DNA from 2 places in the Pseudomonas sp. FME51 genome. Region 2 is predicted to be linked to the other one. Evidence: predicted binding sites of a transcription regulator. Region 2 holds the regulator's gene; the other holds the start of a gene.
What was found. Region 2 encodes LexA, which represses DNA repair genes until DNA is damaged. Its sites were predicted from a motif close to CTGTNTNNNNANACAG; they were not measured.
Positions count from the first base shown of each region.

Region 1: imuA (translesion DNA synthesis-associated protein ImuA) is a predicted target of LexA. The motif match lies at 5,131-5,146, and genes of this name have one in related genera.

Region 1 is NZ_JABUYN010000004.1:351,958-366,769, forward strand. Features, by position in the region: gene tilS (tRNA lysidine(34) synthetase TilS) at 1-133, shown strand, start outside; gene INT39_RS09940 (CTP synthase) at 240-1,874, shown strand; gene kdsA (3-deoxy-8-phosphooctulonate synthase) at 1,884-2,729, shown strand; gene eno (phosphopyruvate hydratase) at 2,787-4,076, shown strand; gene ftsB (cell division protein FtsB) at 4,104-4,379, shown strand; gene ispD (2-C-methyl-D-erythritol 4-phosphate cytidylyltransferase) at 4,372-5,064, shown strand; gene imuA (translesion DNA synthesis-associated protein ImuA) at 5,237-5,842, shown strand; gene INT39_RS09970 (Y-family DNA polymerase) at 5,845-7,257, shown strand; gene INT39_RS09975 (error-prone DNA polymerase) at 7,254-10,334, shown strand; gene INT39_RS09980 (MBL fold metallo-hydrolase) at 10,339-11,208, opposite strand; gene INT39_RS09985 (solute carrier family 23 protein) at 11,282-12,655, opposite strand; gene INT39_RS09990 (acyl-CoA synthetase) at 12,820-14,448, opposite strand; gene INT39_RS09995 (PAS domain S-box protein) at 14,607-14,812, shown strand, end outside.
Region 2 is NZ_JABUYN010000006.1:6,847-21,658, reverse strand. Features, by position in the region: gene cysK (cysteine synthase A) at 1-276, opposite strand, end outside; gene INT39_RS11965 (DUF748 domain-containing protein) at 376-1,452, shown strand; gene INT39_RS11960 (AAA family ATPase) at 1,584-2,429, shown strand; gene INT39_RS11955 (vWA domain-containing protein) at 2,443-3,621, shown strand; gene INT39_RS11950 (DUF1653 domain-containing protein) at 3,854-4,072, shown strand; gene topA (type I DNA topoisomerase) at 4,176-6,806, shown strand; gene INT39_RS11940 (DUF6586 family protein) at 6,818-7,327, shown strand; gene INT39_RS11935 (hypothetical protein) at 7,391-7,630, shown strand; gene INT39_RS11930 (SulA-like leucine-rich domain-containing protein) at 7,696-8,211, opposite strand; gene lexA (transcriptional repressor LexA) at 8,223-8,834, opposite strand; gene INT39_RS11920 (TetR/AcrR family transcriptional regulator) at 9,009-9,692, shown strand; gene INT39_RS11915 (L,D-transpeptidase family protein) at 9,772-10,257, shown strand; gene nagZ (beta-N-acetylhexosaminidase) at 10,296-11,282, shown strand; gene INT39_RS11905 (CsiV family protein) at 11,286-11,849, opposite strand; gene mfd (transcription-repair coupling factor) at 11,846-14,812, opposite strand, start outside.

The DNA.
Region 1 (14,812 bases), on a different contig from region 2:
CCCGTTGCTATACTGCGACGATCGGCTGATTTCGGTGGCCGGACGCTGGAACGCCGAAGGGGCGGACGCCGGGGCGGATGATACTGGCTGGGCGGTGACATGGGAGCCGGGTTTGATGCCGGTTTTGGATTGAGCAAATCCAGGCTGTCTGGTATCCTGACTTCCCATCTTGACGAGACTTTGGTCTCCCTTCGGTTCCCTGCGGCTACGGTCGCCTAACTTCAATCTACGGATTTTTCATGACGCGCTACATCTTCGTCACGGGTGGTGTTGTATCTTCTTTGGGCAAGGGCATCGCCTCGGCATCCCTGGCGGCGATTCTCGAAGCACGTGGCCTCAAGGTCACCATGCTCAAGCTGGATCCCTACATCAACGTGGATCCGGGAACCATGAGCCCGTTCCAGCACGGTGAAGTCTTCGTCACCCATGATGGTGCCGAGACTGACCTGGACCTGGGCCATTACGAGCGCTTCATCCGTACCCGCATGACCCAGAACAACAACTTCACCACCGGTCGCGTCTATGAAGACGTGCTGCGCAAGGAACGTCGGGGTGATTATCTGGGCGCCACCATTCAGGTGATTCCGCACATTACCGACGAGATCAAGACTCGCATCATCCGTGGTGCCGGCGATGCCGATGTGGCCATGGTCGAAGTGGGTGGGACCGTGGGTGATATCGAGTCGCAACCTTTTCTTGAGGCCATCCGCCAGCTGCGCCTGGAAGTAGGCGCCAAGCGTGCCATGCTGATGCACCTGACGCTGGTACCCTACATCGCTACTGCCGGTGAAACCAAGACCAAGCCGACTCAACATTCGGTCAAGGAACTGCGCTCCATCGGCTTGCAGCCTGACGTGCTGGTGTGCCGCTCCGATCATCCGATCGATCTGGCCTCGCGGCGCAAGATTGCGCTGTTCACCAACGTCGAAGAACGTGCGGTGATCAGTCTGCCCGACGCCGATACCATCTACCGTATTCCCGGCATCCTGCATGCCCAGGGTCTGGATGATTACGTCGCCGAGCGCTTCGGTCTGGAGTGTGACAGCGCCGATCTGTCCGAATGGGAGCGGGTGGTGGATGCCAAGCTGCATCCCGAGAAGGAAGTCACCATCGCCATGGTCGGCAAGTACATGGAATTGCTGGATGCCTACAAGTCGCTGATCGAGGCGCTGAGTCACGCCGGCATCCAGAGCCGCACCAAGGTCAATGTGCGCTATATCGACTCGGAAACCATCGAGGAGAATGGCACTGGCCAGTTGGAAGATGTGGACGCCATCCTGGTACCTGGCGGCTTCGGCCTGCGTGGCGTGGAAGGCAAGATTGCCGCCGTTCGCTATGCCCGTGAAAACAAGATCCCGTATCTGGGCATCTGTCTGGGTATGCAGGTGGCCGTCATTGAGTTCGCTCGCAACGTTCTCGGCTGGGCAGACGCCAACTCCACTGAATTCGACAAGACCTCGAAGCATCCGGTGGTGGGTCTGATCACTGAGTGGCAGACCGCGACCGGCGAAATGCAGACGCGCGACGAGTCCTCCGATCTGGGCGGCACCATGCGCCTGGGCGCTCAGGAGTGCGCCTTGGAGGCAGGCAGCAAGGCCCGTGAATGCTATGGCGAGGACGTGATTGTCGAGCGTCATCGTCACCGTTATGAGGTCAACAACAACCTGCTGGCCGAACTGGAAAAGAGCGGTTTGAATGTGTCTGGCCGGTCAATGGATGGTGCCTTGGTTGAAATGGTCGAAGTGGCAGATCACCCTTGGTTTGTGGCTTGCCAATTCCACCCGGAATTCACCTCCACACCACGTGATGGCCATCCGCTGTTCAGCGGTTTCGTCAACGCGGCGCTGCAGCAACGCGCCGGCAAGAAAGCCTGAGGAAACGTCATGGCCCAGAAAATTGTTCGCGTTGGTGATATCGAGATTGCCAACGATAAGCCGTTCGTGTTGTTTGGCGGCATGAATGTGCTGGAATCCCGTGATCTGGCCATGCGCATCTGTGAAGAATATGTGGCGGTGACCGAGAAGCTCGGCATCCCCTACGTGTTCAAGGCCAGTTTCGACAAGGCCAACCGTTCGTCGATCAATTCCTACCGGGGGCCGGGCATGGAAGAAGGTCTGAAGATCTTTCAGGAGATCAAACAGACCTTCAATGTGCCGGTCATCACCGACGTACACGAGCCGCATCAGGCTGCCCCGGTGGCCGAGGTGTGCGACATCATCCAGCTGCCGGCGTTCCTGTCCCGGCAGACCGATCTGGTGGTGGCCATGGCGAAAACCGACGCTGTGATCAATATCAAGAAGGCGCAGTTTCTGGCGCCCCATGAGATGCAGCACATCTTGAGCAAGTGCGAAGAAGCCGGCAATGACCGGCTGATTCTCTGCGAGCGCGGCTCCAGTTTCGGCTACAACAACCTGGTGGTGGACATGCTCGGCTTCGGTCTCATGAAGCAGTTCGAGTATCCGGTATTCTTCGACGTGACCCATGCTCTGCAAATGCCTGGCGGTCGCAGTGATTCGGCAGGTGGTCGTCGTGCCCAGGTTACCGATCTGGCCAAGGCCGGCATGAGCCAGGGTCTGGCCGGTCTGTTCCTGGAAGCGCACCCGGATCCGGACAATGCCAAGTGTGATGGTCCCTGCGCGTTGCGTCTGGACAAGCTGGAGCCGTTCCTGATCCAACTCAAGGCACTGGATGATTTGGTAAAAGGTTTCCCGCAACTCGAAACGGCCTGATTGCCAGGCAACCCCCTTTCAATACAAAGCATGTTTCAGATGGAGAAAGCAGCAATCATGGCGAAGATCATTGACATCAAGGGTCGTGAAGTACTGGACTCGCGTGGTAATCCGACCGTTGAAGCGGATGTGATTCTGGAAGGCGGCATCCTCGGCAGCGCTTGCGCTCCGTCCGGCGCCTCTACCGGTTCGCGTGAAGCGCTGGAGCTGCGCGACGGCGACAAGAGCCGTTACCTGGGCAAGGGCGTATTGAAAGCCGTTGCCAATATCAATGGTCCGATCCGTGACTTGCTGCTGGGTCGTGATGCACTGGATCAGTCGGGTCTGGATCGTGCCATGATCGAACTGGACGGTACCGATAACAAAGGCAAGCTCGGCGCCAATGCCGTTCTTGCAGTATCTCTGGCTGCTGCCAAAGCAGCGGCTCAGGCCAAGGGCGTGCCGCTGTATGCGCACATCGCTGATCTGAACGGCACCCCCGGCCAGTACAGCATGCCGGTGCCGATGATGAACATCATCAACGGCGGTGAGCATGCCGACAACAACGTCGATATTCAGGAGTTCATGGTGCAACCGGTCGGCGCGAAGACCTTCGCCGACGCCCTGCGCATGGGAACCGAGATCTTCCATCACCTCAAGGCAGTATTGCAGGGCCGTGGCCTGAGCACCTCTGTGGGTGACGAGGGTGGTTTCGCACCGAACCTGGCGTCCAACGAAGATGCTCTGGGTGCCATTGCCGAAGCGGTTGCCAATGCCGGTTACAAGCTGGGTGAGGACGTAACCCTGGCCCTGGATTGCGCAGCCAGCGAGTTCTACAAGGATGGGAAATATGACCTGGCCGGTGAAGGCAAGGCATTCGACGCTGCCGGTTTCGCCGACTATCTGGCGGGTCTGAGCCAGCGCTATCCGATCATTTCCATTGAAGATGGCATGGATGAGTCCGACTGGGCTGGTTGGAAAGTGCTGACCGACAAGATCGGCGAGAAGGTCCAGCTGGTGGGTGATGATCTGTTCGTGACCAATACCAAGATCCTCAAGCGCGGTATCGATGAAAAGATCGGTAACTCGATTCTGATCAAATTCAACCAGATCGGTTCGCTGACCGAGACACTGGAAGCCATTCAGATGGCCAAGGCTGCCGGTTTCACCGCCGTGATCTCGCACCGCTCCGGTGAAACGGAAGACCACACCATCGCCGATCTGGCTGTAGGTACGGCTGCCGGCCAGATCAAGACCGGTTCGCTGTGCCGTTCCGACCGGGTGTCAAAGTACAACCAGCTGCTGCGCATTGAAGAGCAGCTGGCGGGTAAGGCACCCTACAATGGCCGTGCCGAGTTCCGTGGCTGATAGTCGACTTCCGGGGAGGTTGCCTACTTGAAATGGCTCTGGCTGATTTCGTTGATATTGTTTGTCGGACTGCAATATCGTCTCTGGGTAGGCGAAGGCAGTCTGGCGCACGTCGCCGAACTCAAGCAGGACATTTCCAGTCAGCAGAGCGAGAACGAGAAGCTGCTTGAGCGCAATCGCGTGCTTACTGCAGAAGTCATCGAGCTGAAACAGGGGTTGGAAACCATCGAAGAGCGTGCCCGGCATGAACTGGGCATGGTCAAGGAAGGTGAAACCCTGTTCCAGTTGAGCGGTAATGACTGAAACCCAGCTGTCTTTCTGGGTGGTCATTCCCGCTGCCGGCGTCGGCTCGCGCATGCGCGCCGATCGTCCAAAGCAATATCTGCCCTTGAATGGGCGCTGTCTGATCGAACATACCCTTGACTGTTTTCTCGACCAGCCCGGATTGTCCGGCCTGGTAGTCTGCCTGTCGCCGGCTGATGAGTGGTGGCCGGAGCTAGCCTGCGCGCGTGATCCACGCATTACCCGGACCGATGGTGGTCGTGAACGCGCCGACTCGGTTCTCAACGGACTGCAGGCGCTCATGGCGCTGGGCGCAGCCGAGCAGGATTGGGTACTGGTGCATGACGCCGCCCGGCCCAATTTGGCTCACTCCGATCTGCGCAAGTTACTGCACACACTGCAAAATGACCCCATCGGCGGGCTGCTGGCCGTGCCGGTGCGCGATACCCTGAAACTGACCGGGCCGGACGGCCGGGTCAGTTCCACTCCGGACCGTTCACTGTTCTGGCAGGCCTATACCCCGCAGATGTTCCGCCTGGGGGCGTTGCGCGCCGCTTTGAGTAACGCCTTGGCGGCCGACGTAGCGATCACCGATGAAGCCTCGGCCATGGAATGGGCCGGTCAGGCACCACGCCTGGTCGAAGGCCGTGCAGACAACATCAAGGTGACCCGGCCGGAAGATCTGGAGTTTCTGCAGCGGCGTTGAGTTGATGACCACTCCAGGCATCCATTCATCCACTGCAGATTGACCGCGGTTAGGGGACTCAATATGCTGTATGTCTGTACAGTGTAATGGTGCCCCCCATGATTGGCTATTCCTTTTCTTTTTCCTTTCCGTTTGCGCAGACCGCCGCTGCCTTGTCCATGGAGCTGGGCCGATGAGTGCGGTGGTGTCGCTCGATGCCCTGTTGCGTCAGCAGCGGGTATGGAAAGGACGGGGCGAGGTCGCGCCGGCGGCAGCTCAACCCACCGGGCATCCGCAGCTGGATGCGCTGCTGCCTGGCGGTGGTTGGCCGGAGGCGGCGCTCAGCGAAATTCTGCTGGCGGCGCCGGGCGCGGGAGAGCTGCAGTTGTTGTGGCCGACCCTGGCGCGGCTGACCCGGGCTGGAGAGCGGATTGTGCTGGTGGCGCCGCCTCATATTCCCTATCCCCACGCCTGGCTCCAGGCCGGTGTCGATCTGCGCTGGATGACCTTGATCGATGCGCCCGACCGGGAAGCGTTGTGGGCGGCTGAGCAATGTCTGCGCTCGGGCAGTTGCGCTGCAGTGCTGTGCTGGCCGCAACGCATCAATGATCGTGGATTGCGCCGTCTGCAACTGGCGGCGGCCACCGGTCAGACCCTGGGGTTTGCCTGCCGTTCTCTGCGCGAGGCGGTCAATCCGTCGCCAGCCGCCCTGCGTCTGGCAGTGGATTGCCAGCCACGACAGGTGCGCGTGCTCAAATGCCGGGGCGCGCTGGTGCCGGGTCAGTCGGTTGCGCTCTGAGCATGCGCTGGGCTTGTATTCTGCTCACTCAACTGGCGCTGGATGGCGTATCGCGCAGCCGTGACGATCAGACCCAGCCGCTGGTGCTGGTAGCCGGCCCGGCGCAGCGCCGGGTTATCCGGGCAGCCAATCCCGCAGCTCGTCAGCTGGGGCTCAAGCCCGGTCAGACGCTGATTGCCGCGCAAGCACTGACCAGTGGTTTTGCCGTGGCCGAGTATGATCAACAACAGATTGATCACTGGCAGCATTTCCTGGCCGCCTGGGCCTATCGTTTTAGTTCCCATGTCAGTCTGGATTATCCTCGGGCTCTGCTGTTGGAAATCGAGTCCAGTCTGGGACTGTTCGGCCCCTGGCCGCGTTTCGAACAGCGTTTGCGCACCGAGCTGACCGAGCTGGGCTTTCAGCACCGCATCGTGTTGGCGCCGAACCCGGCGGCGGCGCGGGCGTTGGCCAATGTGCATGATGGCCTGGCAGTTGACGATGCCGCCTTGCCGAGAGAAATCGAACGCCTGCCCATCAGTCGCTGTGGCTTGCCGACCGACACAGTGTCCGCCCTGGCCCGCATGGGGCTGCGGCAGGTGAAACAGTTGCTGGTATTGCCACGGGATACCCTGGGCCGACGTTTCCCCAAGGATGTGCTGTGGCATCTGGATACGCTGTTGGGCCATCAGCCGCTGGCGCTTGGCAACTTCCAGCCGGCAGATGAGTTTGCTGCACGGATCGAATTCAACTTCGAGGTCAACAACCATCAGGCGCTGCTGTTCCCGCTGCGCCGGCTGATCGCCGATCTGCATGCTTTTCTTGCCGGCCGGGACTGTGGCGTGCAGCAACTCATGCTGGCGCTGGAACACCGCAGTCTGGCAGCTACCCCGTTGCCGGTGGGCCTGCTGACGCCGGAGCGCGATACTCAATTATTGTTCGATGTGGCGCGTGGCCGCCTGGAGCAGTTACAACTGCCCGCACCGGTGTTGGCGCTGCGCCTGTCGGCGCCGAACCTGCCGGATTTCGTACCGCAATCACAGGCGCTCTTTGTCGAACGGCCGCAGCAATCCCAGCCCTGGGAGCAACTGCGTGAACGGTTGCGTGCCCGCCTGGGAGACCAGACCGTGTATGGGCTGGCCGCTGTGGCTGATCACCGTCCGGAGCGCAGTTGGTGTACCGATGTGGCGGGCGGCAGAGCAGGACAGCACGATGAGCGACCGCGCCCTGGCTGGTTGTTGACCGAGTCGCAGCTGCTGAATGACCTGGTGCCCGAGATTATCGCTGGCCCCGAGCGTATCGAGTCGGGCTGGTGGGATGCCGGCGATCTGCGGCGGGACTATTATATGGTCCGCACCCGGGACGGGCGTCGGGCCTGGGTCTGGCGCGCGGCCGACGGCTCAGGGCCGTTCATGCTGCAGGGTTGGTTCGCATGAACGCGGCCTATGCCGAGTTGCATTGCCTGAGCAACTTCAGCTTTCAGCGGGGCGCCTCCAGTGCCGATGAACTGTTTGCCCGGGCGCATCAGCACGGTTATCGGGCTCTGGCGATCACTGACGAATGTACCCTGGCCGGGATCGTGCGGGCCTGGCAGGCGGCGAAGGAACATCAGTTGCCGTTGATCGTCGGCAGTGAAATGCAGGTGGAGAACGGGCCGAAGCTGGTGATACTGGTGGAGAACCTGCAGGGCTATCAACGGCTGTGCCAGTTGATAACCCTGGCCCGGCGGCGTGCGGAAAAGGGATGCTATCGGCTGCTGCGTGAGGATATCGGCGCTGATATGTCCGGGTTGCTGGCGTTATGGTTGCCTGCGGATAATGAGGACGTCAGCAAAACCGGCGTCTGGCTGAAAGACCGGTTTCCCGCGTCCCTGTGGTTGGCTATCGAGCTGCATCAGGGCGTCGATGATGCTCAGCGTCTGGCCCGGCTGCAGGCGCTGGCTGCCAGCCTGGATATTCCGGCGGTGGCCGCCGGGGGTGTGCACATGCACGCCCGCGGGCGTCGGGCATTGCAGGACACCATTACATCCATCCGACACCACTGTCGGGTGGACGAAGCCGGTCACCGCCTGTTCGCCAATGGCGAACGGCATCTGCGCAGTCGAGAGGTGCTGGTCGGTATCTATCCGGTGGCGTTGTTGGACGAAACGCTGCGTATTGCCGAACGCTGCCAATTCGATCTCAGTAAGCTGAAGTACCAGTACCCCCGCGAACTGGTACCGGCAGGACATACCCCGGCGTCCTGGGTGCGGCAGTTGACCGAGGAGGGTATCGCCTGGCGCTGGCCCGCCGGTATTTCCGCCAAGCTGCGCGGGCAGATCGAGACAGAGCTGACGCTGATTTCCGACCTGGAATATGAAAGCTATTTTCTGACCGTGCATGACATCGTCCGTTTTGCCCGCAGCCAGCATATCCTCTGCCAGGGGCGCGGCTCGGCGGCCAACTCGGCGGTGTGCTTTGCCCTGGGCATCACCGAGATCGACCCGGTGCACAGCAATCTATTGTTCGAGCGCTTTCTGTCCCGCGAGCGCAACGAGCCGCCGGACATCGATGTGGATTTCGAACACGAGCGGCGCGAGGAAGTGATCCAGTACGTGTTCCGCCGCTATGGCCGCCGCCGCGCCGCGCTGACCGCCGTGGTCAGCAGCTATCATACCGCCGGTGCCGTGCGGGATGTGGGCAAGGCGCTGGGGCTGCCAGCCGAGCAGGTCGATACTCTGGCGCGTTGTTGCGGACGCTGGAGCGATCATATTCCCACGCCGGAGCGGCTGCGCGAGGCTGGTTTCGATCCGGACAGTCCGATACTGCACCGGGTTCTGACCCTGAGTGGGCAACTGATTGGCTTCCCCCGTCACCTGTCCCAGCATCCAGGCGGCTTCGTCATCTCCGAGCAACCGCTGGATACCCTGGTACCGGTGGAAAATGCCGCCATGGACGGGCGCACCATCATCCAGTGGGATAAGGATGACCTGGACGCCGTCGGCCTGCTCAAGGTGGATATCCTGGCACTGGGCATGCTCACCGCGCTGCGCCGCTGTTTCGATCTGGTGCGTCATTACCGGGGCCGCGAACTGACCCTGGCGACCATTCCGGCAGATGACGGGCCGACCTACGACATGATCGGCCGGGCTGACACCATCGGCGTGTTCCAGATCGAGTCGCGGGCACAAATGAGTATGTTGCCGCGACTCAGGCCTCGGGAATTCTATGATTTGGTGATCGAGGTGGCGATCGTGCGTCCTGGGCCGATCCAGGGCGATATGGTGCATCCGTATCTGCGCCGGCGAAACCGGGAAGAACCGGTCACCTATCCATCAGAAGCACTGGAAAAGGTGCTGAAGCGCACCTTGGGTGTACCGCTGTTCCAGGAGCAGGTGATGGAACTGGCCATTGTCGCTGCGGGTTATACCGCAGGCGAGGCAGATGAACTGCGCCGCGCCATGGCCGCCTGGAAGCGTCGCGGCGGATTGGAGCCACACCGGGAAAAGCTCACCAACGGCATGCTTGAGCGCGGCTACGACCGCGAGTTTGCCGAGCGCCTCTTCGAGCAGATCAAAGGCTTTGGTGAGTATGGCTTTCCAGAATCCCACTCGGCCAGTTTCGCCTTGCTGACCTACGCCAGCAGCTGGCTGAAATGCCATGAACCGGCCGCCTTCACCTGCGCTTTGATCAACAGCTGGCCGATGGGCTTCTACAGTCCCGATCAGTTGCTGCAGGACGCCCGCCGGCATGACATTCAGACGTTTCCGGTGGATGTGCGTTACAGCGATTGGGATTGTTCATTGGAGCGCTGCGGCGATGGTCAGCTCGGTATTCGTCTGGGATGGCGCATGGTGGCTGGTTTTCATATCGAAGATGCTCGACTGATCGAACGGACCCGCCAGCAGCAGCCTTTTACCGATGTCAGTGACCTGAGCCTGCGAACGGGCTTGAATGCTCGTGCCCGAGATCTGTTGGCTGATGCCGGGGCGTTGCGTGGGCTGGCTGGCAACCGCTATTGCGCTCGCTGGGCTATGGCCGGTATTGAACCTCAGCTGCCGTTGTTTGCCGGACAGCCAGCGCTGGCCGAGGTTCCGGTAACATTACCCCTGCCGTCGGAAGCGGAAGAAATGCAGGCTGACTATGCGCTGGTCGGTACCACCATGGGACGCCACCCCATGGCCATTTTGCGCCCGCAACTGCGTGCTCGGCGCTGCCGCGATTCGAAGGAGTTAAAGGCGCTTGAGCATGGTCGTCCGGTGACGGTCGCTGGGCTGGTGACTGGCCGGCAGCGCCCCGGCACTGCCAGTGGAGTGACCTTTGTCACCCTGGAAGATGAACACGGCATGATCAATGTGGTGGTCTGGCGCGCCTTGGCCGAGCGCCAGCGCAAGGAGCTGGTGCTATCGAGCATGCTTCAGGTACATGGCCGGCTGGAGACCAAGGAGGGTGTTCGTCATCTCATTGCCTCTCGTCTGGTCGACCTGACGCCGATGTTGAATGGCCTGGCTACTCGTAGCAGGGACTTCCATTGATAGCTCAATGATCTGCTTTCTGCAGATTATCGCTGGTATCGCGAACCCGGTAGAGTCCCGACTCCTCATCGCGCCCGATGCGTGCCACGGCAATTTTCGCGTCATGGGTGAATACCAGGCGTCCATTATCGGCAACCATGTCATTGAGCAGCGCTTCCTTCTCGCCGATCAGAATCTCGGGGAAACGGTCATAGCCCATGGTGATCGGCAGATGTACCCAGGGCGCGCCGGGGATCAGATCACCGGGAAATACCACAGGACCATCGGGCATATCGAATTCAGGTAACATCAGTCCCGGCGTGTGACCATCACTGAAGCGGAAGCGCCAGTCTGGCCCGAGGGTGGGAGAGTGTTGACCGTCCTTAACCAGCTCCAGGCGCCCGCTGGCTTCAAGCAAACCGAGCAGTTGCGGAATGAAGGAGGCCTGATCCCGCGGATGTGGCCGCCGCGCACGTGCCCAGTGGCGATGGCCGGTGATGAAAGTGGCGTTGGGGAACAGCAGCTCGGAAGGTTTGCCCTCCTGCCAGGCGCTCAACAGGCCGCCGGCATGATCGAAGTGCAGGTGAGTAAGTATCACAACATCCATATCTTCATGGGTGAGGCCGATCTCAGCCAGACTGTCGAGCAAAACGTGTTGACGCTCGACCACGCCGTAACGTTCTTTCATTTCCGGAGAGAAAAAAGCCCCGATCCCGGTTTCGATGAGAATGTTGCGATCGTCCTCCTGTACCAGCAAGGCGCGGCAGCTCAGGGCGATGCGGTTGTGTTCATCTGTTTCAACCCAACGTGACCACAGCGCCTTGGGTGCGTTGCCGAACATGGCGCCGCCGTCCAGTCGCTGGCTATTGCCTTCGAGGGTGGTGAAAGTACGCATAAGGAACTCCCCTGTATCCCTACGCCGGTGCAATGACCGGCGTAGGGATGATTGCAAAGAAACGCTGAGGCGATCAGCTCTGATTCTGTTCTGGCTTGGCTGGCTTACTGATACTGCGGAACTTGAGCAGATGAGTGCGCTCGACCAGGATGTAAAGCACCACACCTGCGGCCAGCCCCCAACCAGCACCGTATACGGCCAGTACCACGCCCATGGTGCCGGCAATGCCGCGCTCGGTATTGTTGTTGAGCTGCTCGAAACCGACCATCAGGCAGATATAGCCGGTGAGAATCAGTGTCAGCGACAGGGCAATCGGCAGGACCGGCTGGAAGAAACTCACCAGCGGCAGCAGAAACAGCGCCAGAAAGCCGGTAATCCAGAAGGTGCCGGCACCGCTGTAGATCGACTCCATGGCATGGCGGCCATATTTGTAGCGTTCCGCCATGGTGGCAGCAACGGCCGTCCACAAGGGGCCGGCCAGACCGGGAGAGGGCGCGAAGAAGGCATGCATCGCATTGCGGAGGGCGGTCACCAGATGCACCCGGTCAATGTTGTTCTCGATCACTTCGTCGGTGCGCAGCTCGTCAGCGCGCTGCATCAGAGACTGGCCAACAATGATGTCGCCAAAGGCAATGATGTAGGCGATAACCGCTGTGGGTATGGCCAGCATGAACACCTTGGCATCCGGGAAGCCAAGGGTGAATGGCAGGTAGTTCCACATCTCGGCGAATGCGGGTGCGGTGATGCCGAAGCGGACATCCGGCATCTCATATTCGCCGGTGATGATACCCACGAAGATGGCCACGAGCATGCCAGGTACCATGCCGTAGTTGACCACTTTGCGCGCAAATGGAACCCGCTCGGTCAACCCCTTGAAGGACACTGAGAACATCAAGTAAAGACAGACCAGACTGCCGATTACCAGAGAAAAGGGTGTGGCAGCCAGCCGTCCACCGGTCTCGATTTCACCAATGAGTGCGGCAATACCGGCGCCAATGATGATGCCGCCCTTCATCGAGTTCGGAATCAGCCGGACCAGTACACTACCGAGGCGTGTGATACCGAGGAACAGGAAGATGACAAACACCAGAAACTGCAAGGCGAACAATGCCTGAATGGCTTCCGGGCCGGGTTCGAAATCACCGAGGAACAGCAGAACCACGGGAATGCCAGGCGTAATCCAGCCGGGTACAAAAGGCACACCGAGTAGCGCCGGCAGCATGAAACCAACACCACAGACCACCACATAGGCCAGCGCTACATCATAGGGCAGGCCGAGATAGGCCTGCAGTAGCGGGATCATGCCGAGGCTGACCACAAACATGATCAGGGCCTGAAGCATTTCTGCCATTTCCCAGCGGTAGTGAATGAAAGGCAGGCGGACCTTGAATGGTCCACAGGGCCAGTAAGGTTGTTCGGTACCATCGACGCGTTTGTACACTTGCATGTAATACTCCTTTGGCCAAACGGCAGGCGCAGAGCCTCGTGGCCTGGCTGTCCGCTGGCTTATTGTTGTTGTGAAACAGGAAATATCCGCCGGTCAGGTCGGCGGCCCTGCGGTACCTGCAGGGCGCATTGCAGCTTTACTTCAGTGTTTCTCTGGAAGCTCGATCAGCTGACTTCGGGTTGACTGGCCCAGTCCCGCAGAACATATTTCTGAATCTTGCCGGTGGAGGTTTTCGGCAATTCGGTGAAGATCACATGCCGGGGCACCTTGAAGGCCGCCAGATGGTCGCGACAGAAGCTGATGATGTCTGCTTCCTGGAGCGTCTGTCCGGCCTTGAGGGTGATGAAGGCGCAGGGCGTTTCGCCCCACTTGTCATCGGGTTTGGCCACCACCGCCGCTTCCAGCACCGCTGGGTGACGGTAGAGCACACCTTCGACCTCGATGGTGGAGATGTTCTCGCCGCCGGAAATGATGATGTCCTTCAGGCGGTCCTTGATCTGCACATAACCATCGGCATGCCAGACGCCCAGGTCGCCGGTATGGAACCAGCCGCCGTCGAATGCCTCGGCGGTGGCGGCGGGGTTCTTCAGGTAACCTTTCATCACGGTATTACCGCGCATGAAAATCTCACCAATACTCTCGCCGTCACGCGGGACCGGCTGCATGGTCTTGCGGTCGGCGACCATGACGCCCTCCAGGGTCGGATAACGCACGCCCTGGCGAGCTTTGATGGTGGCGCGCTCATCCAGTGGCAACTGATCCCAATCATCATGCCAGGCGCAGACGGTAACCGGGCCATAGGTCTCGGTCAGACCATAGACGTGCGTGACCTTGATACCCATTTCCTCGACGGCACCAATCACCTTGGCCGGTGGTGCAGCGCCGGCAACCATGGTGTGTACCGGGTGATCGATGGCTGCCTTGGCTTCCGGCGGCATATTTACCAGCGCGTTCAACACGATGGGGGCGCCGCACATGTGGGTGACCTGCTCCTCATGGATCAGATTGAGGATTTTCTGTGGGTCTACCCGGCGCAGGAATACATGTACACCCGCCATGGCAGTGACCGTCCAGGGGTAGCACCAGCCGTTGCAATGGAACATCGGCAGCGTCCACAGGTACACCGGGTGCTGGCCCATGTTCCAGGTCATCTGATTGCCCATGGCATTGAGGAAAGCGCCGCGGTGGTGATAGACCACGCCCTTGGGATTGCCGGTGGTACCGGAGGTGTAGTTCAGGCTGATGGCATCCCACTCGTCATCGGGCAACTGCCAGACGAAGTCGGGATCGCCTTCGGCCAGAAAGGCCTCGTAATCCAGGGGGCTGGTGGCCTGACCTTCACCATATGCGGGGTCGTTGACGTCGATCACCAGCGGCGGGTGGTCGAGCATGCCAATGGCCGCGTGCACGATATCGCTGAACTCGCGATCAGCGATCAGCACCTTGGCTTCGCCATGCTGCAGCATGAACGCAATGGCTTCGGCATCCAGACGTACGTTCAGGGTATTGAGCACCGCTCCGATCATCGGTACGCCGAAATGCGCTTCGAGCATTTCCGGGATATTCGGCAGCATCACCGCGACGGTATCGCCCTTGCCGATGTTACGGTTCTTCAACGCCGATGCCAGGCGGCGACAGCGGGTATAGGTCTCGGCCCAGGTGCGGCGCACTGCGCCATGCACAACGGCAGGGTAACTCGGATAGACACTGGCCGTGCGTTCGATGAAGGTCAGCGGCGACAGGGCAGTGTGATTGACAGCGGTGGCCGGGAGGCCTTCCTGAAAGATGGACATGGGTCGTATCCTGTATGGCGTTTTATTAGCTCTTGTTTAGAGAGAATGCGTTATCTTTTGGGCATTCCCTTGTATTGCTTGAGGCTAGTTATAGGTTATCTCGTTCGATATTGGAAGTATTACTAAAGTAATATAGTAATTTTACTATAGGTGATTGGGTGCCAAACAAGAACAAAGCCGAGCCAGCAGCACGCTGGCTACTCCCCGCCGCCGACCCCCTGCCAGCGGCGGTCTTCGATGCCCAGGCACGCTTGTGCGACTGGAACCCAGCCATGCACGCCTGGCTGGCAGCCGGCACGGCGCCGGACGAGCTGCTGCCGCAGAATCACAGGCATCTGGTGAAAGCCGTACTGGAACAGCAGCG
Region 2 (14,812 bases):
CAGAATCAACCGATAGCCCCGCGCGGCAGCTACAAAGGCCAAACCGATGCCGGTGTTGCCGGATGTCGGCTCGACTATGGTCATGCCTTCTTTCAGCAGCCCTCTGGATTCGGCGTTCCAGATCATGTTGGCGCCAATGCGACATTTCACCGAGTGCGAGGGGTTACGCCCTTCGACCTTGGCCAGAATGGTGACGTCCTGGGGTCCGAGACGATTGATTCGAACCAGTGGCGTGTTGCCGATGGACTGGGAATAATCTGCGAAAACATGACTCATGGCGCTTCTCCTTGTGATGTGGGGCGGATTCAGCCTATGCCCGACACGCGAGGGCGTCAATCGGTGGAACTCCAGCCGGGTGCACCAGTCCCTTTAAATATGAACAAGACCCTGCATATTTCCATGGTAACGGTAGCTGTGCTGGCATTGCTGCTGATCATCCTGCACTTGATGCTGCCATATCTGGTGCGTAACTTCCTGAACGACAAGCTTGCCGATATGGGCGAGTACCAAGGTCATATAGAAGATGTGGATATGACCTGGTGGAATGGTGCCTATCGGATCAACGAGCTGGTGATCGCCAAGACCGAGGGCGAAAACCAAGTGCCCTTCGTCACTCTGCCGGTCACGGACATCAAGATACGCATGCGCGCGCTCTGGAAGGAAGGCATCTTGATCGGCGTGGTCGATCTTCATGAACCGGAGCTAAACTTCGTCGATGGCGAGTCGGAAGCGCAGAAACAGACCGGTGAGGGTGTCGACTGGCGCGCCCAGTTGGAAGAGATGGTGCCGGTGCGTCTTAATGAGGTGAATGTGCATGACGGCGCCGTGTTCTTCCGCAACTTCTCCAGTGATCCGCCGGTCAACATCAACGCCAATGACATCCAGCTGACTGTGCGAAATTTGACCAATGCTCCGGACGCACAAGGTCAGCGCAGCGCGAGCATGGAGGGGACGGCCAACTTTCTCGACCATGCGGCAGTTGAAGCTGCGGCGCATTTCGACCCGCTGGGCAGGGTCGATAACCTGGACCTGCAGTTGCGAATGCTCGGCCTGGATCTAACCCGTATCAATGATTTTTCCAGCGCTTATGGCAAGTTCGATTTCCGCGCGGGGGAGGGCGACCTGACGATGGAGATTGATGTGGAAGAGCGCCAGTTGACCGGTTATGTGAAGCCGCTCATGCGCAACGTGGATGTGTTCGATATGGATCAGGATATACGCAATGAGGACAAGGGCTTCTTCCGCGGTTTATGGGAGGCCATCGTTCACGGCGGCCAAGAAGTGCTGCAGAACCAGAGCAAGGATCAATTCGCCACCCGCATCGAGTTGACCGGTAGTCTGGATAACGCTGAAATGAGCGCATTCCAGGCGTTCATCCAGATACTGCGCAACGCCTTCGTCGAGGCATTCTCCCCCCGATTTGAGCGCGCTCTGGAGGAAGATCAGGAGTGATTCTGCTCGCCATTCACTAAGTGAATCCCGCTTGTGCGTTTACACCCATTCGAGGGGCGGGCTATAGTCCGGGGCTGTGAAAATAACGTGAATACCCGGCGTGTCCGGGCCTGTCCCCAAGGAATTCCCCCATGAAGTTCGAAGGTACTCAGTCGTACGTCGCCACAGACGACCTCAAGCTTGCCGTTAATGCCGCCATCACTCTCGAGCGCCCACTGTTGATCAAGGGCGAGCCGGGCACCGGCAAGACCATGCTCGCTGAACAACTGGCTGAATCCATGGGTGCCAAGCTGATCACCTGGCATATCAAGTCCACCACCAAGGCGCATCAGGGGCTGTACGAGTACGACGCGGTAAGCCGTCTGCGAGACTCCCAACTGGGTGTCGACAAGGTGCACGACGTGCGCAACTACATCAAGAAGGGCAAGCTGTGGGAAGCGTTCGAGTCCGAAGAGCGTGCCATTCTGCTGATTGATGAGATCGACAAGGCCGATATCGAGTTTCCCAACGACCTGCTGCAGGAACTCGACAAGATGGAGTTCTACGTCTACGAGACCAACGAAACCATCAAGGCCAAACAGCGCCCGATCATCATCATCACCTCGAACAACGAGAAGGAGCTGCCCGATGCCTTCCTGCGTCGCTGCTTCTTTCATTACATCGCCTTCCCTGACCGCGAGACCATGCAGCGCATCGTCGACGTACATTACCCGAACATCAAGAAGGATATGCTGAGCGAAGCGATGGATATCTTCTTCGACGTGCGCAAGGTGCCGGGCTTGAAGAAGAAACCGTCCACCTCCGAGCTGGTCGACTGGCTCAAGCTGCTGATGGCCGACGAGATTCCCGAGGCTGTACTGCGTGACCGCGACCCGACCAAGGCCATCCCGCCGCTGTACGGGGCATTGGTGAAAAATGAGCAGGATGTGCAATTGCTTGAGCGTCTGGCCTTCATGACGCGCCGACAGAACCGCTAACGGGGGAAGCCCTATGTTATTGGGTCTGTTCAATGAGATGCGCGCAGCCAAGGTGCCGGTATCGGTACGCGAGCTGCTGGATCTGATTAATGCGCTGAAAAAACACGTCGTGTTTGCTGACATGGACGAGTTCTACTATCTGGCGCGCACGGTAATGGTCAAGGACGAGCGCCACTTCGACAAGTTCGATCGGGCCTTTGGCGCATACTTCAATGGTCTGCAGGATCTGAACGAGCTGCTGGAAGCGCTGATACCGGAGGATTGGTTGCGCAAGGAGTTCGAGCGCCTGCTGACCGACGAGGAGCGCGAGCAGATCAAGTCGCTGGGCGGTCTGGACAAGCTGATCGAGGAGTTCAAGAAGCGCCTCGAAGAGCAGAAGGAGCGTCACGCTGGCGGCAACAAGTGGGTCGGTACCGGTGGTACCAGTCCCTTCGGCTCCGGCGGCTATAACCCTATGGGTGTCCGGGTCGGTGATGCGGGCAAGCGTCAGGGGCGTGCGGCCAAAGTGTGGGAGCAGCGCGAGTACAAGAATCTGGACGATCAGGTTGAGCTGGGCACGCGTAACATCAAGGTGGCCTTGCGTCGCCTGCGCAAGTTCGCTCGTACCGGTGCAGCAGAAGAGTTGGATATCGACGGCACCATCGACCACACGGCACGTGACGGCGGTCTGCTGAATATCCAGATGCGTCCGGAGCGGCGCAATGCGGTGAAGTTGCTGTTGTTGTTCGATATCGGTGGCTCGATGGATGCGCACATCAAGGTCTGCGAGGAGTTGTTCTCGGCCTGCCGTACCGAGTTCAAGCATCTGGAGTACTTCTATTTTCACAACTGTCTCTATGAGTCAGTCTGGAAGGACAATATGCGGCGTACCAATGAGCGCATATCGACCATGGATGTGCTGCACAAGTACGGTGCGGACTATAAGGTGGTGATTGTCGGTGATGCGGCCATGGCGCCCTACGAGATCACCCAGCCCGGTGGCAGCGTGGAGCACTGGAACGAGGAGGCCGGCCACGTCTGGATCACGCGCCTGCGCGAGAAATATCCGAAGATGATCTGGATCAACCCTTATCCGAAAGACGCCTGGGGTTACACCACCTCAACCCGCATCATTCAGGATCTGATGGAGGAGCATATGTATCCTCTGACGTTGGCGGGTCTTGAGGAGGGGATGCGGTATTTGAGTAAATAACGCTCCGTGGCTGTGGGTTTGTGCAAGGACTGCATTTGCCGACTGGCCATGGCGGACACGCTGCAAGTACGTCCCTGTAAGCTCGTTGATGGCGTCCCTGCCATCAAACGGTCCGCCAGGGCCAGTCGGCAAACGCCGCCTGGGACGTATTTACGGCGCCTCTGCCTGACCCGGACCGGCAAATGCTGTCCTGCACGTAAGCCCCCAGCCCCCAAAGAAACAGAGATCAACCATGACAATAAAGCCAGGCCGCTACCGCCACTATAAAGGCAAGGACTATCAGGTAATCGACGTTGCGCGACATTCCGAAACCGAAGAGCTGTTGGTGGTCTATCGTACTCTGTATGGCGAATTCGACATCTGGGTGCGACCGCTGGGGATGTTCATTGAAGAGGTGATCGTGGATGGCAAAACACTTCCACGCTTTACCTTTATCAGCGAAGACGTGTAGGCTCTGGCCCTCCAGACAGCCTGTGCGCCCTAGCCAGGCACTGTTGGCGCCTCGCCCCCGTCGGGCGCAGGCCGATTTGATTGATTGAGGAATATTGTTACCCATGGGAAAAGCACTGGTCATTGTGGAGTCACCAGCCAAGGCCAAGACGATCAACAAGTATCTTGGCAATGACTTCGTGGTGAAGTCGAGTATCGGACACATCCGCGATCTGCCCACCAGCGGCAGCAGCAAGACCGAGAGCAAGCCCAAGGGGACGCGCAAAGCTGCCTCTGCATCGGAAGTCGACAAACAGACCAAGGCCAGAATGCAGCTGGTCAATCGTATGGGTGTCGATCCCGAAAACGACTGGAAGGCGCATTACGAAATTCTGCCCGGCAAGGAAAAGGTCATCGACGAACTGCGTCGTCTGGCCAAGGAAGCCGACACCATCTATCTCGCAACGGATTTGGACCGCGAAGGGGAGGCCATCGCCTGGCACCTGCGCGAATCCATTGGTGGCGACGATAGCCGCTACCGCCGGGTGGTGTTCAACGAGATTACCAAGAAGGCCATTCAGGAAGCTTTCGCCAAACCGGGCGAGCTGGACATGAACCGGGTCAATGCGCAACAGGCGCGTCGCTTTCTGGACCGTGTCGTGGGCTACATGGTGTCACCGCTGCTGTGGCAGAAGGTTGCCCGTGGATTGTCTGCCGGACGGGTACAATCGGTTGCGGTTAAATTGATCGTCGATCGTGAGCGCGAGATCCGTGCATTCATTCCAGAAGAGTTCTGGGAAGTTCATGCCAACCTGAATACCCCGAAAAGCGAGTCCGTGCGCTTTGAGGTGGTCAAGGAAAATGGCGAGACCTTCCGCCCGCTGAACAAGCAGCAGACCGACAAGGCGCTGGAGCAGCTGCAAGGTGCCGGCTACAAGGTGGTCAAGCGTGATGCGCGGCCAACCAGCACCAAGCCTGGCGCACCCTTCATTACCTCCACGCTGCAGCAGGCTGCGAGTACGCGCCTGGGCTTCAGCGTGAAGAAGACCATGATGATGGCTCAGCGATTGTATGAGGCTGGCTATATCACCTACATGCGGACCGACTCGACTTTTCTGTCGGCCGACGCCGTCAACATGGCGCGGGAATATATTGAAAAGAGCTTTGGCACGCAGTATCTGCCTGAAACGCCAAACGTCTATGGCAGCAAAGCCAATGCCCAAGAAGCTCACGAAGCTATTCGTCCTTCCGATGCGAAGCTCAAATCCACCGAGCTCAAGGGTATGGAGCGCGATGCCGAGCGTCTGTATGAGCTGATCTGGCGCCAGTTTGTGGCATGTCAGATGCCACCGGCCAAGTACCTGTCGACCACCATCACAGTGCAGTCTGGCGATTTCGAGCTGCGTGCGCGTGGGCGTATTCTGCAGTTTGACGGCTTCACCAAAGTGTTGCCGCCGCTGGGCAAGGGTGGCGAGGACGAAGTGCTGCCTGACATGCAGGTCGACAATGTCCTGGAGCTGGTCAAGCTGGATCCCAAGCAGCACTTTACCAAGCCGCCGGCGCGCTATTCCGAGGCGAGCCTGGTCAAGGAGCTGGAGAAGCGCGGTATCGGCCGTCCTTCCACCTACGCGTCGATCATCTCCACCATCCAGGAGCGCGGCTACGTTGCGCTGAACAATCGGCGTTTCTATGCCGAAAAGATGGGCGATATTGTCATTGAGCGGCTGAATGAAAGCTTCCCCAACCTGATGGATTACAGCTTCACTGCGCGCATGGAAGAGTCGCTCGATGATGTTGCTCATGGTGAGGTGGTATGGAAGAAGGTGCTGGATAAGTTCTACGCGGATTTCAGTCTCAAGCTCAAGGCGGCCAGTGCCGCGGAGCCGGGGCAGGGTATGCGTAGCAATCTGCCGACACCAACAGATATTCCCTGTGTTGAATGCGGTCGCCCGATGATGATCCGCACCGCCTCCACCGGCGTTTTCCTGGGATGCTCGGGCTATGCTCTGCCGCCCAAGGAGCGTTGCAAGTCCACGGTGAATCTGGTGCCTGGTAACGAAGTGGCAGCGGATGATGATGAAGGTGAGTCGCGCATTCTGCGTGCCAAGCGCCGGTGCCCGATCTGCTCCACCGCAATGGACAGCTATCTGGTTGACGAACAGCGCAAGCTGCATGTGTGCGGTAACAATCCGGACTGCAGCGGTTTCGAAGTCGAGCAGGGACAGTTCAAGATCAAGGGCTACGACGGTCCGGTGATTGAATGTGACAAATGTGGCAGTGAGATGCAGCTCAAGACGGGCCGTTTCGGCAAGTACTTCGGCTGTACCAACAGTGCTTGCAAGAACACCCGCAAGCTGCTGAAGAGTGGTGAAGCGGCGCCGCCGAAGATGGATCCGGTATTGATGCCGGAGCTGCGCTGCGACAAGGTGGATGATGTCTATGTGCTGCGTGATGGCGCGTCCGGACTGTTCCTGGCTGCCAGCCAGTTCCCGAAAAACCGGGAGACCCGTGCGCCACTGGTCAAGGAGCTGTTGTCGCATCGCGATGCCATTGACCCCAAATACCACTTCCTGCTGGATGCGCCGGTTGCTGATCCGGACGGCAACCCGACGGTGATTCGTTACAGTCGCAAGAGCAAGGAGCAGTATGTGCAGAGCGAAATTGAAGGTAAGCCCAGCGGCTGGCGAGCATTCCACGATGGCAAGAAATGGAATATCGATGACGCACGCAAGGGCAAGGCCAAGACTAAAAGCTGAGCGACGCCCGCATGGCAAATGAAGCCTATATCCGCACCAACCAAGCGCTGACCTTCGCTCGGCTGGCGCTGGCGTCCTGGGAGGCGTCCAGCGCCTCCACGGCGCTGGACGCCGTGACCATGGCCCGTTATCACCGGGAACACACCCTGTTCCACGCCTATCGCGCGACGCAGTCGCTGATCGTTGAAGTGTCCGGGCGTTATAACCTGGCGCCCTGGGATACGAGCACGGTTGAACAAATGCTGAGTGCCATCGGCGATGGCGAGTTTCTCAGTCCCGAGCTGAGCGAGCTGGCACTGCAAAGCGGCGACAGCAGCAGTTGGCTTGCGGGTATGTTACTGGCATGGCGCCAATTACATGCGCCGCCAGGCGCTGCTGTGACTGAGCCGCTCAAGGCCGGCACCCTGATTGCCAGCACAGCAGCTGCTGGTGGTGAATGGGGTTTGGCTGAGGCGCGCGTAGCGATTGAGGTGCTGTCGAAACTGCTCGACCGCTACCGGGAAAGCATGCGGGAATGGTGAGCAGCGCTCGGGCTGGAACTGTCACTGTGGTACACTGCGCCGCTTGACTGACAGGAGACAAAAATGCCTTCACCCTTTCTCGAGATCATAGAGCTTGCCGACGGTACGGTTGCCTTGCGCCGTCCGGACGAGGAGGGCAAGCCGTTGTTGACCATTGAGTTCTCCGAGGAAGCCAGGGATTTCCTGCAGGGCAACTACGTGGAAGTGGCCAAGGCGATGATCGGTGCTGGCATGCAGATGGCGGGTCAGATCATGGAAGAAGATCCGGATCTGGATTTTGACGAGCATCGCGTGTTGCACTGAGCGCCCCCTGATAGAGCCGGGCAGTCCAGCCCGGCTACCATCTCCAGGTAGATCCTGAACAGCTACTACAGGCGGCCATGTTGTGCCGGAGTGGCTTCTGCATTCCCCATGCGGATATTCAGGCTCGCGCAATGACCTGAGCGCGCGGCCATTTCCAGTCGATGAGCAATGCCAGGCGAGGTCGGTAGCCAGCTTACTACCGCATGGCTGTGGCCCAGTTGCAGAATCTCACAACACAGATCCACAACGTCCATGCCATGCGTGGGGCGAATGATGAGTATGCGCTGCGGGTCCAGTCCAGCTGCTCGCAACCACTTCTGGCTGACCGGCAATGGCGGATCAATCAGTGTCAGCCAGCCTGGCATGTTGGCCTGACTGAGGTCGCGCAGTACCGGCGCCAGCCATTGCAGGCATTGACGCGGTGCGCCATTCAGGCAGATTTCGCTGAAGCCGACGTTGTCGGGCTCGCAGTCGGGCATGGCGGCTGTTGTCAGGCTTTGCGCCTTCAGGCGCGAGGACATCAGCGCGTGATGCAATAAGTCGGGCTGTGCCGCTGAATTTCTATTTCGCGCATACTGCATGGCCTGCTCCTTCAGTGGCGTATAACACCCACGCTCAACCCTTCGATGATCAGTTCCTGTTCGCGCAGATCCACTTCGATGGGTGCGAAATCAGGGTTCTCTGCAATCAGTGATACCTTGCGTCCCTGTTTGTGGAAGCGCTTGACCGTCACTTCATCGCCAATCCGAGCGACTACCACCTGGCCATTTCTGGCTTCGCTGGTACGATGCACTGCCAACAGGTCGCCATCAAAAATGCCGATGTCCTTCATGCTCATGCCGCGTACGCGCAGCAGATAGTCGGCGCGTGGGCTGAAGAAAGAGGGGTTGATACGGCAATGATCTTCGATGTTTTCCACTGCCAGGATGGGGGCGCCAGCCGCCACCTGACCGATGATCGGCAGTGCATCTTCGGCTGCCTGCATATCGCTGTCGGCGGGCAGGCGAATACCGCGGGAGGCTCCTGGAATCATTTCAATGGCGCCTTTTCGTGCAAGTGCCTTCAGGTGATCTTCTGCCGCGTTGGGGGAACGAAAGCCCAGTTCCTTGGCGATATCAACGCGTGTAGGCGGATAACCATTGCTGCTCATGTGCGCTTTGATAAAATCCAGTACCTGCTGTTGCCGTGCCGTCAGTTTTTGCATTTCTTATAGCCTGTGTTTTTATACAGTCCCTGTGATTATATACAGTTCGGGGGGGAGGGCAAGTTCGTTTCCGTATTTGCAGCAGGGTACGGCTGTGGTGAAATGACAGAGTTGACAGTGATGTCGTTTGAAACGTATGTTTCAAACATATGACCCCAAGCGTCGGAGTAGTCAGTGGCCCAGTCTGAAACAGTTGAGCGCATCCTCGATGCTGCGGAGCAGTTATTTGCCGAGAAAGGTTTTGCCGAAACCTCGTTGCGCCTGATCACCAGCAAGGCGGGAGTCAACCTGGCTGCGGTGAACTATCATTTCGGCTCCAAGAAGTCGCTGATCCAGGCCGTGTTCACCCGCTTTCTCGATCCCTTTGTCAGCAGCCTGGAGCAGGAACTCGATCGCAATGAGCAGGCCGGCAGCCCCGAGCTGGGCCTGGAGTCGCTGCTGGACATGCTGGTGCGCCTGGTGTTGGCGGTGAAACCACGCAGCGGACATGATCTGTCCACCTTCATGCGCCTGTTGGGTCTGGCATTCAGCCAGAGCCAGGGGCATCTTCGTAAGTACCTCGGCGAGGTCTATGGCAAGGTGTTCAGGCGCTATATGGGGTTGGTGGTGCACAGCTCACCGGAGCTGCCGGTCGATGTATTGTTCTGGCGGGTTCACTTCATGCTGGGCAGCGCTGCCTTTACCTTGTCGAGCATGAAGGCGCTGAAGGCCATCGCTGAGTCCGAGCACGGCGAACGGGCTGGGACTGAAGAGGTGTTGCGCCAGATGGTGCCTTTCCTTGCCGCCGGTATGCGTGCCGGCAGCGCTCTGCCGGATGAAGCTGGAAAGCTTCCACGTAATACCCTGAAATCCGTATAGCTGGGCTTGGCCAGCCCCAGCCCGGGGGCTTACCTAAGGGCGTGTGATCCGTTATCGTGTGCCCTTTGCAGCGGAGCTGATCATGCGGCTTGACCTGATCCATATATCCCTTGAACGACAGATGCTGACCGGCTTCCATGCGGGCCGGCAATTGTGCAGCTATCCGGTGTCCACAGCGAAGAATGGCGCGGGTGAGATGAATGGTAGCGGCTGCACGCCGCGTGGACAACATCGGGTGCGGGCGCGCATTGGTGCGGAGCAGCCGCTGGGCGCGGTATTCATTGGGCGGCGGCCGACCGGTGAAGTCTGGTCGGCCGAGCTTGCTGAGGCGCAACCGCAGCGGGACTGGATACTGACTCGCATACTCTGGCTATGTGGTGAAGAATCTGGCGTCAATCGTGGCGCTGATCGTGATTCGCAGCGCCGCTATATCTACCTGCATGGCACAGGTGACGATCAGCCGATGGGTATTCCTCTGTCCCATGGCTGCATACGTCTGCGCAATTCCGACATGTTGACACTTTTTGATATGACGCCGGCAGGTTGCCCGGTAGTCATCGAATAACCTTACTCAGGAGCATTTCATTGAAGCAAGGCACATTGATGCTGGATCTGGCCGGCACCTGGCTGACCCCGGAAGATCGCCAGTTGTTGAGGCAGCCGGAAGTGGGCGGGATGATTCTGTTTGCTCGTAATACCGAGGCGCCAGCTCAGGTGCGCGAGCTGGTGCGCAGCATTCGTGCGGTACGCCCGGAGATGCTGATTGCGATCGATCAGGAAGGCGGGCGCGTGCAACGGCTGCGGCGCGATGTATTGCGCTTGCCGGCGCTTGGCCGTATCGCCGAGAGTGCCTCGGCGGACAGGGGGGAGCTGGCTGAGGCGGCCGCCTGGTTGATGGCAACCGAGATGCTCGCCTGCGGTATCGACATCAGTTTTGCGCCGGTGCTGGATCTTGATCATGGGCGCAGCCAGGTGATTGGTGATCGCTCGCTGGGCGGTGATCCGCAGGAGGTCATCCAGCTCGCTGTAGCCTATGTGCGCGGCTTACATCAAGCCGGCATGGCGGCGACCGGCAAGCATTTCCCGGGGCATGGCTGGGCAGAGGCGGATTCGCATACCGATCTGCCGGTGGACTCACGCAGCGAGGCGAGCATTCGTGAGTCTGATCTCAAACCCTTTGCGGCGCTGGCAAGCGTACTGGATGGCATCATGCCGGCGCATGTGGTCTATCCCGCGGTCGACAGTCTGCCGGCCGGTTTCTCGCATCGCTGGCTGCAGGATATCCTGCGCGCCGAGCTGGGTTTCCGGGGGGTGATCTTCAGTGATGATCTGACCATGGCGGGAGCTCATGCAGTGGGCGGTATGGCTCAACGGGTAGATGCTGCGCTGGCGTCAGGTTGCGACATGCTGCTGGTATGCAATGATCGCGCGGCTGCCGAACAGGCGTTGGTACATGCGCAGCGCAGCGGCATGCAGCCATCGGCGCGGGCGCAGGAGTTGCTTGCGCGCTGCGCGCAAGGTGTCGATTACAAGGCGCAGCCGCGTTGGCAGAAGTTGGTTGCTTCGTTGCAGAGTGCTGGCCTGTTGTGAGACTCAGGGCTTGCTGATACGAATCAGCAAGCCCATGCTCTTGTGATCCAGGTAGTAAATCTCATTGGCTCGCAGTCGGCGAGTCGACTGCAGTCGCTCGCTGATCGGCTCAGCCATGCCCTCACTGGCATGGTTGAGCCAGAAGGTGACTTTCGCGGTAAGCGGATCGCCATCCAGGCTGATCACCCCCTGCACCGGATACAGCGAGCCTCCATTCGGCGCGGCCAGGTTGCCGCCCTCATGAAGAGCAACCGTCAGGTCGCTATCCGCCGGTTGAGTCCAGGCACGATGCAATCTGATGGTGTAGCCCTTGGCCGCCAGTTTGCTCGTCTGGCTATCCAGGCTGTATCGGGTGCGGTCGATGCTGCGTACGTCGCTGCGGGTTGTTGCATCCAGCGAGACGGCCTGCCAATCCCAATCATGCTCCGGCGAGGCTCCCGGCACGATCTGCGCGCCGGGCTGGCTGAAAACCACCACTTCCACCAGATACTGCGCCTGCGCCAGTGCGCTGCAGCTCAGTAAGGTCAGGGCCGCCAGAAGGCGGAATGCATATCGAGTCGGGTTCATCGGCGTTTTCCTTTGCCTGGTTTCTCGGGCGACTGTTGCAGGCGCTCGATCAATGCTTCCACCGTATTCAGACGCAAGGCAGGTGCGGCCATGGGCGCGCTGAAACGGAATACGCTGCCGCCATCCAGGCGATAGCGTTGCGGATTGTCCTGGATCAGCCGGATCAACACCAGTGGATCCACCGTTGTGTCAGCCGCAAACTCGACGCGGCCATGCTCCGCTCCTACATCTATCTTGCTGATGCCCAGCGGGGCGCAGCGCAGTTTCAGCGCGGTGATCAGAAACAGGGTCTTGGCCTGTTCCGGCAGCAGGCCGAAGCGATCAATCATCTCAACCTGCAGATCCTTGAGGTCTTCGTCGTTCTGCGCGTTGGCAATACGCTTGTACAGCGTCAGGCGGGCATGTACGTCCGGCAAATAATCGTCCGGGATCAGCGCCGGCAGGCGCAGGTTGATATCCGGGCCGCCGTTGAGTGGGTTCTCCAGATCCGGCTCCTTGCCTTGCTGGATGGCCTTGATCGCCCGTTCGAGCATATCCATGTACATGCTGAAGCCGACCGCCTGGATCTGGCCGCTCTGGCCTTCGCCGAGCAGTTCACCGGCGCCGCGGATTTCCAGGTCGTGGGTGGCGAGGGTAAAGCCGGCTCCCAGATCCTGCGCTGCAGCGATGGCTTCGAGGCGTTTCTCCGCGTCACCGGTCAGCTTGCGGCCTGCCGGCGTCAGCAGATAGGCATAGGCCTGATGATGGCTGCGGCCGACACGGCCGCGCAGCTGATGCAGTTGCGCCAGGCCGAACTTGTCGGCCCGCTCAATGATGATGGTGTTGGCGCTGGGTACGTCGATACCGGTTTCGATGATGGTCGAGGTCACCAGGATGTTGAAGCGGCGATGATAGAAGTCGCGCATCACCTGTTCCAGTGCACGTTCGGGCATCTGTCCGTGACTGATGCCGATGCGTGCTTCGGGCACCAGTTCCGCGAGGTCGGCTGCGCACTTCTCGATGGTCTCCACCTCGTTGTGCAGGAAGTACACCTGACCGCCGCGCAGCAATTCGCGCAATATCGCTTCCTTGATCACCGCCGGTTGCTGCTGCATGACAAAAGTCTTGACCGAGAGGCGGCGCGCCGGCGGGGTGGCGATGATCGACAGGTCGCGCATGCCGGTCATGGCCATGTTCAGGGTACGCGGGATAGGCGTGGCGGTGAGGTTGAGAATATCCACCTCGCTGCGCAAGGTCTTGAGGCGCTCCTTCTGACGCACACCGAAGCGGTGTTCCTCGTCGATGATGACCAGCCCCAGATCCTTGAACTGAACATCACCCTGCAGCAGCTTGTGGGTACCTATCAAAATGTCGATCTTGCCGTCGGCCAGTTCCTGGATGGCGGCCTTGACCTCCTTGGCGGATTTGAAGCGGGAGATGACTTCGACCTTCACCGGCCAGTCGGCAAAGCGATCCTTGAAACTGTTGTAATGCTGTTGGGCGAGGAGGGTGGTGGGTACCAACACCGCCACTTGCTTGCCGCCGTGCACGGCGAGAAATGCCGCGCGCATGGCGACTTCGGTCTTGCCGAAGCCGACATCGCCACAGACCAGACGGTCCATTGGCTGCGGGCCGGTCATGTCCTTTACCACAGCGTCGATGGCAGCCTGCTGATCGGCGGTTTCCTCGAAAGGGAAGGCCTCGGCAAAGGTCTGATAATCCTGTTCCGGCTGGCTGAAGCTGAAACCCTTGCGCGCGGCGCGCCGGGCATAGACATCCAGCAGCTCGGCGGCGACGTCGCGGACCTTCTCGGCGGCCTTGCGTCTGGCTTTCTGCCATTGCTCGGAACCCAGCCGGTGCAGCGGGGCGCTGTCATCATCGGCACCGGTATAGCGAGCAATCATGTGCAGGTTGGATACCGGCACGTAGAGTGTGGCCTCCTCGGCGTATTCCAGCTTGAGGAATTCGGCCTCCTGACCCTCGATACTCAGATTGACCAGGCCGCGATAGCGGCCCACGCCATGGTCGATATGCACCACCGGCGCGCCTTCGCGCAGTTCGGTCAGGTTGCGGATGATGGTGTCGCCGAGATCAGTGGCCTTGCCGCGCCGCCGGCGCTGCATTACCCGCTGGCCGAACAGCTGACTTTCGGCAATCAGCGCGACAGCAGGGTCATTGCACAGTAGGCCTGCATCGACAGGCGCAATAATGATCCCACAGCCGATATCGCTATCGACGAACTCGCGCCAGTTGTCCACCGGCTCGGGTTTGAGCTTGATGCGTGCCAGCAGCTCCAGTAGAGCTTCCCGGCGGCCGGCGGTTTCAACAACGAATAGCGAACGCCCGGCGAAGCTCTCGAGAAAATCTTCCAGCTCACGCAGCGGCCGTTCCTGCTTGTTGTCCAGCGGCAGTTCAGGTGGCGGGCGGCAATCGAAGTTGGTGACGCCGGCGCCGGCGGGCAGCGGTGCGTCGTGGCAGATGATGCGCGGGTAGTTCTTGATCCGGGCGAAGCATTCTTCCACCGGCAGAAAAAGTTCTGCCGGGGCAAGCAGCGGCCTGGTTGGGTCTATGCTCTGTTCTTCGAAGCGGGTGCGTACGTCTGTCCAGAATTGGGAGGCCGCGTCTTCGATACCAGGCAGGCTGAACAGCAGTGTGTTGTCTGGCAGATAGTCGAACAGCGTGCCGAGTTCTTCAAAGAACAGGGGCAGGTAATATTCGATGCCGGGCGGGACCACGCCACCGCTCAGATCCTGATAAATCGGGCAGCGGCGGTGATCAATCTCGAACCGCTCGCGAAAGCGTGCGCGAAATCCGGTCAGCGCGCTCTTGTCCAACGGAAATTCACGTGCCGGCAGCAGGTGGATCTGTTCAACCTTGTCGATCGAGCGCTGGCTTTCCGGGTCAAAGGTGCGCAGGGTCTCGATTTCCTCATCGAACAGATCGATACGGAAGGGCAGGCGGCTACCCATGGGGAACAGGTCCAG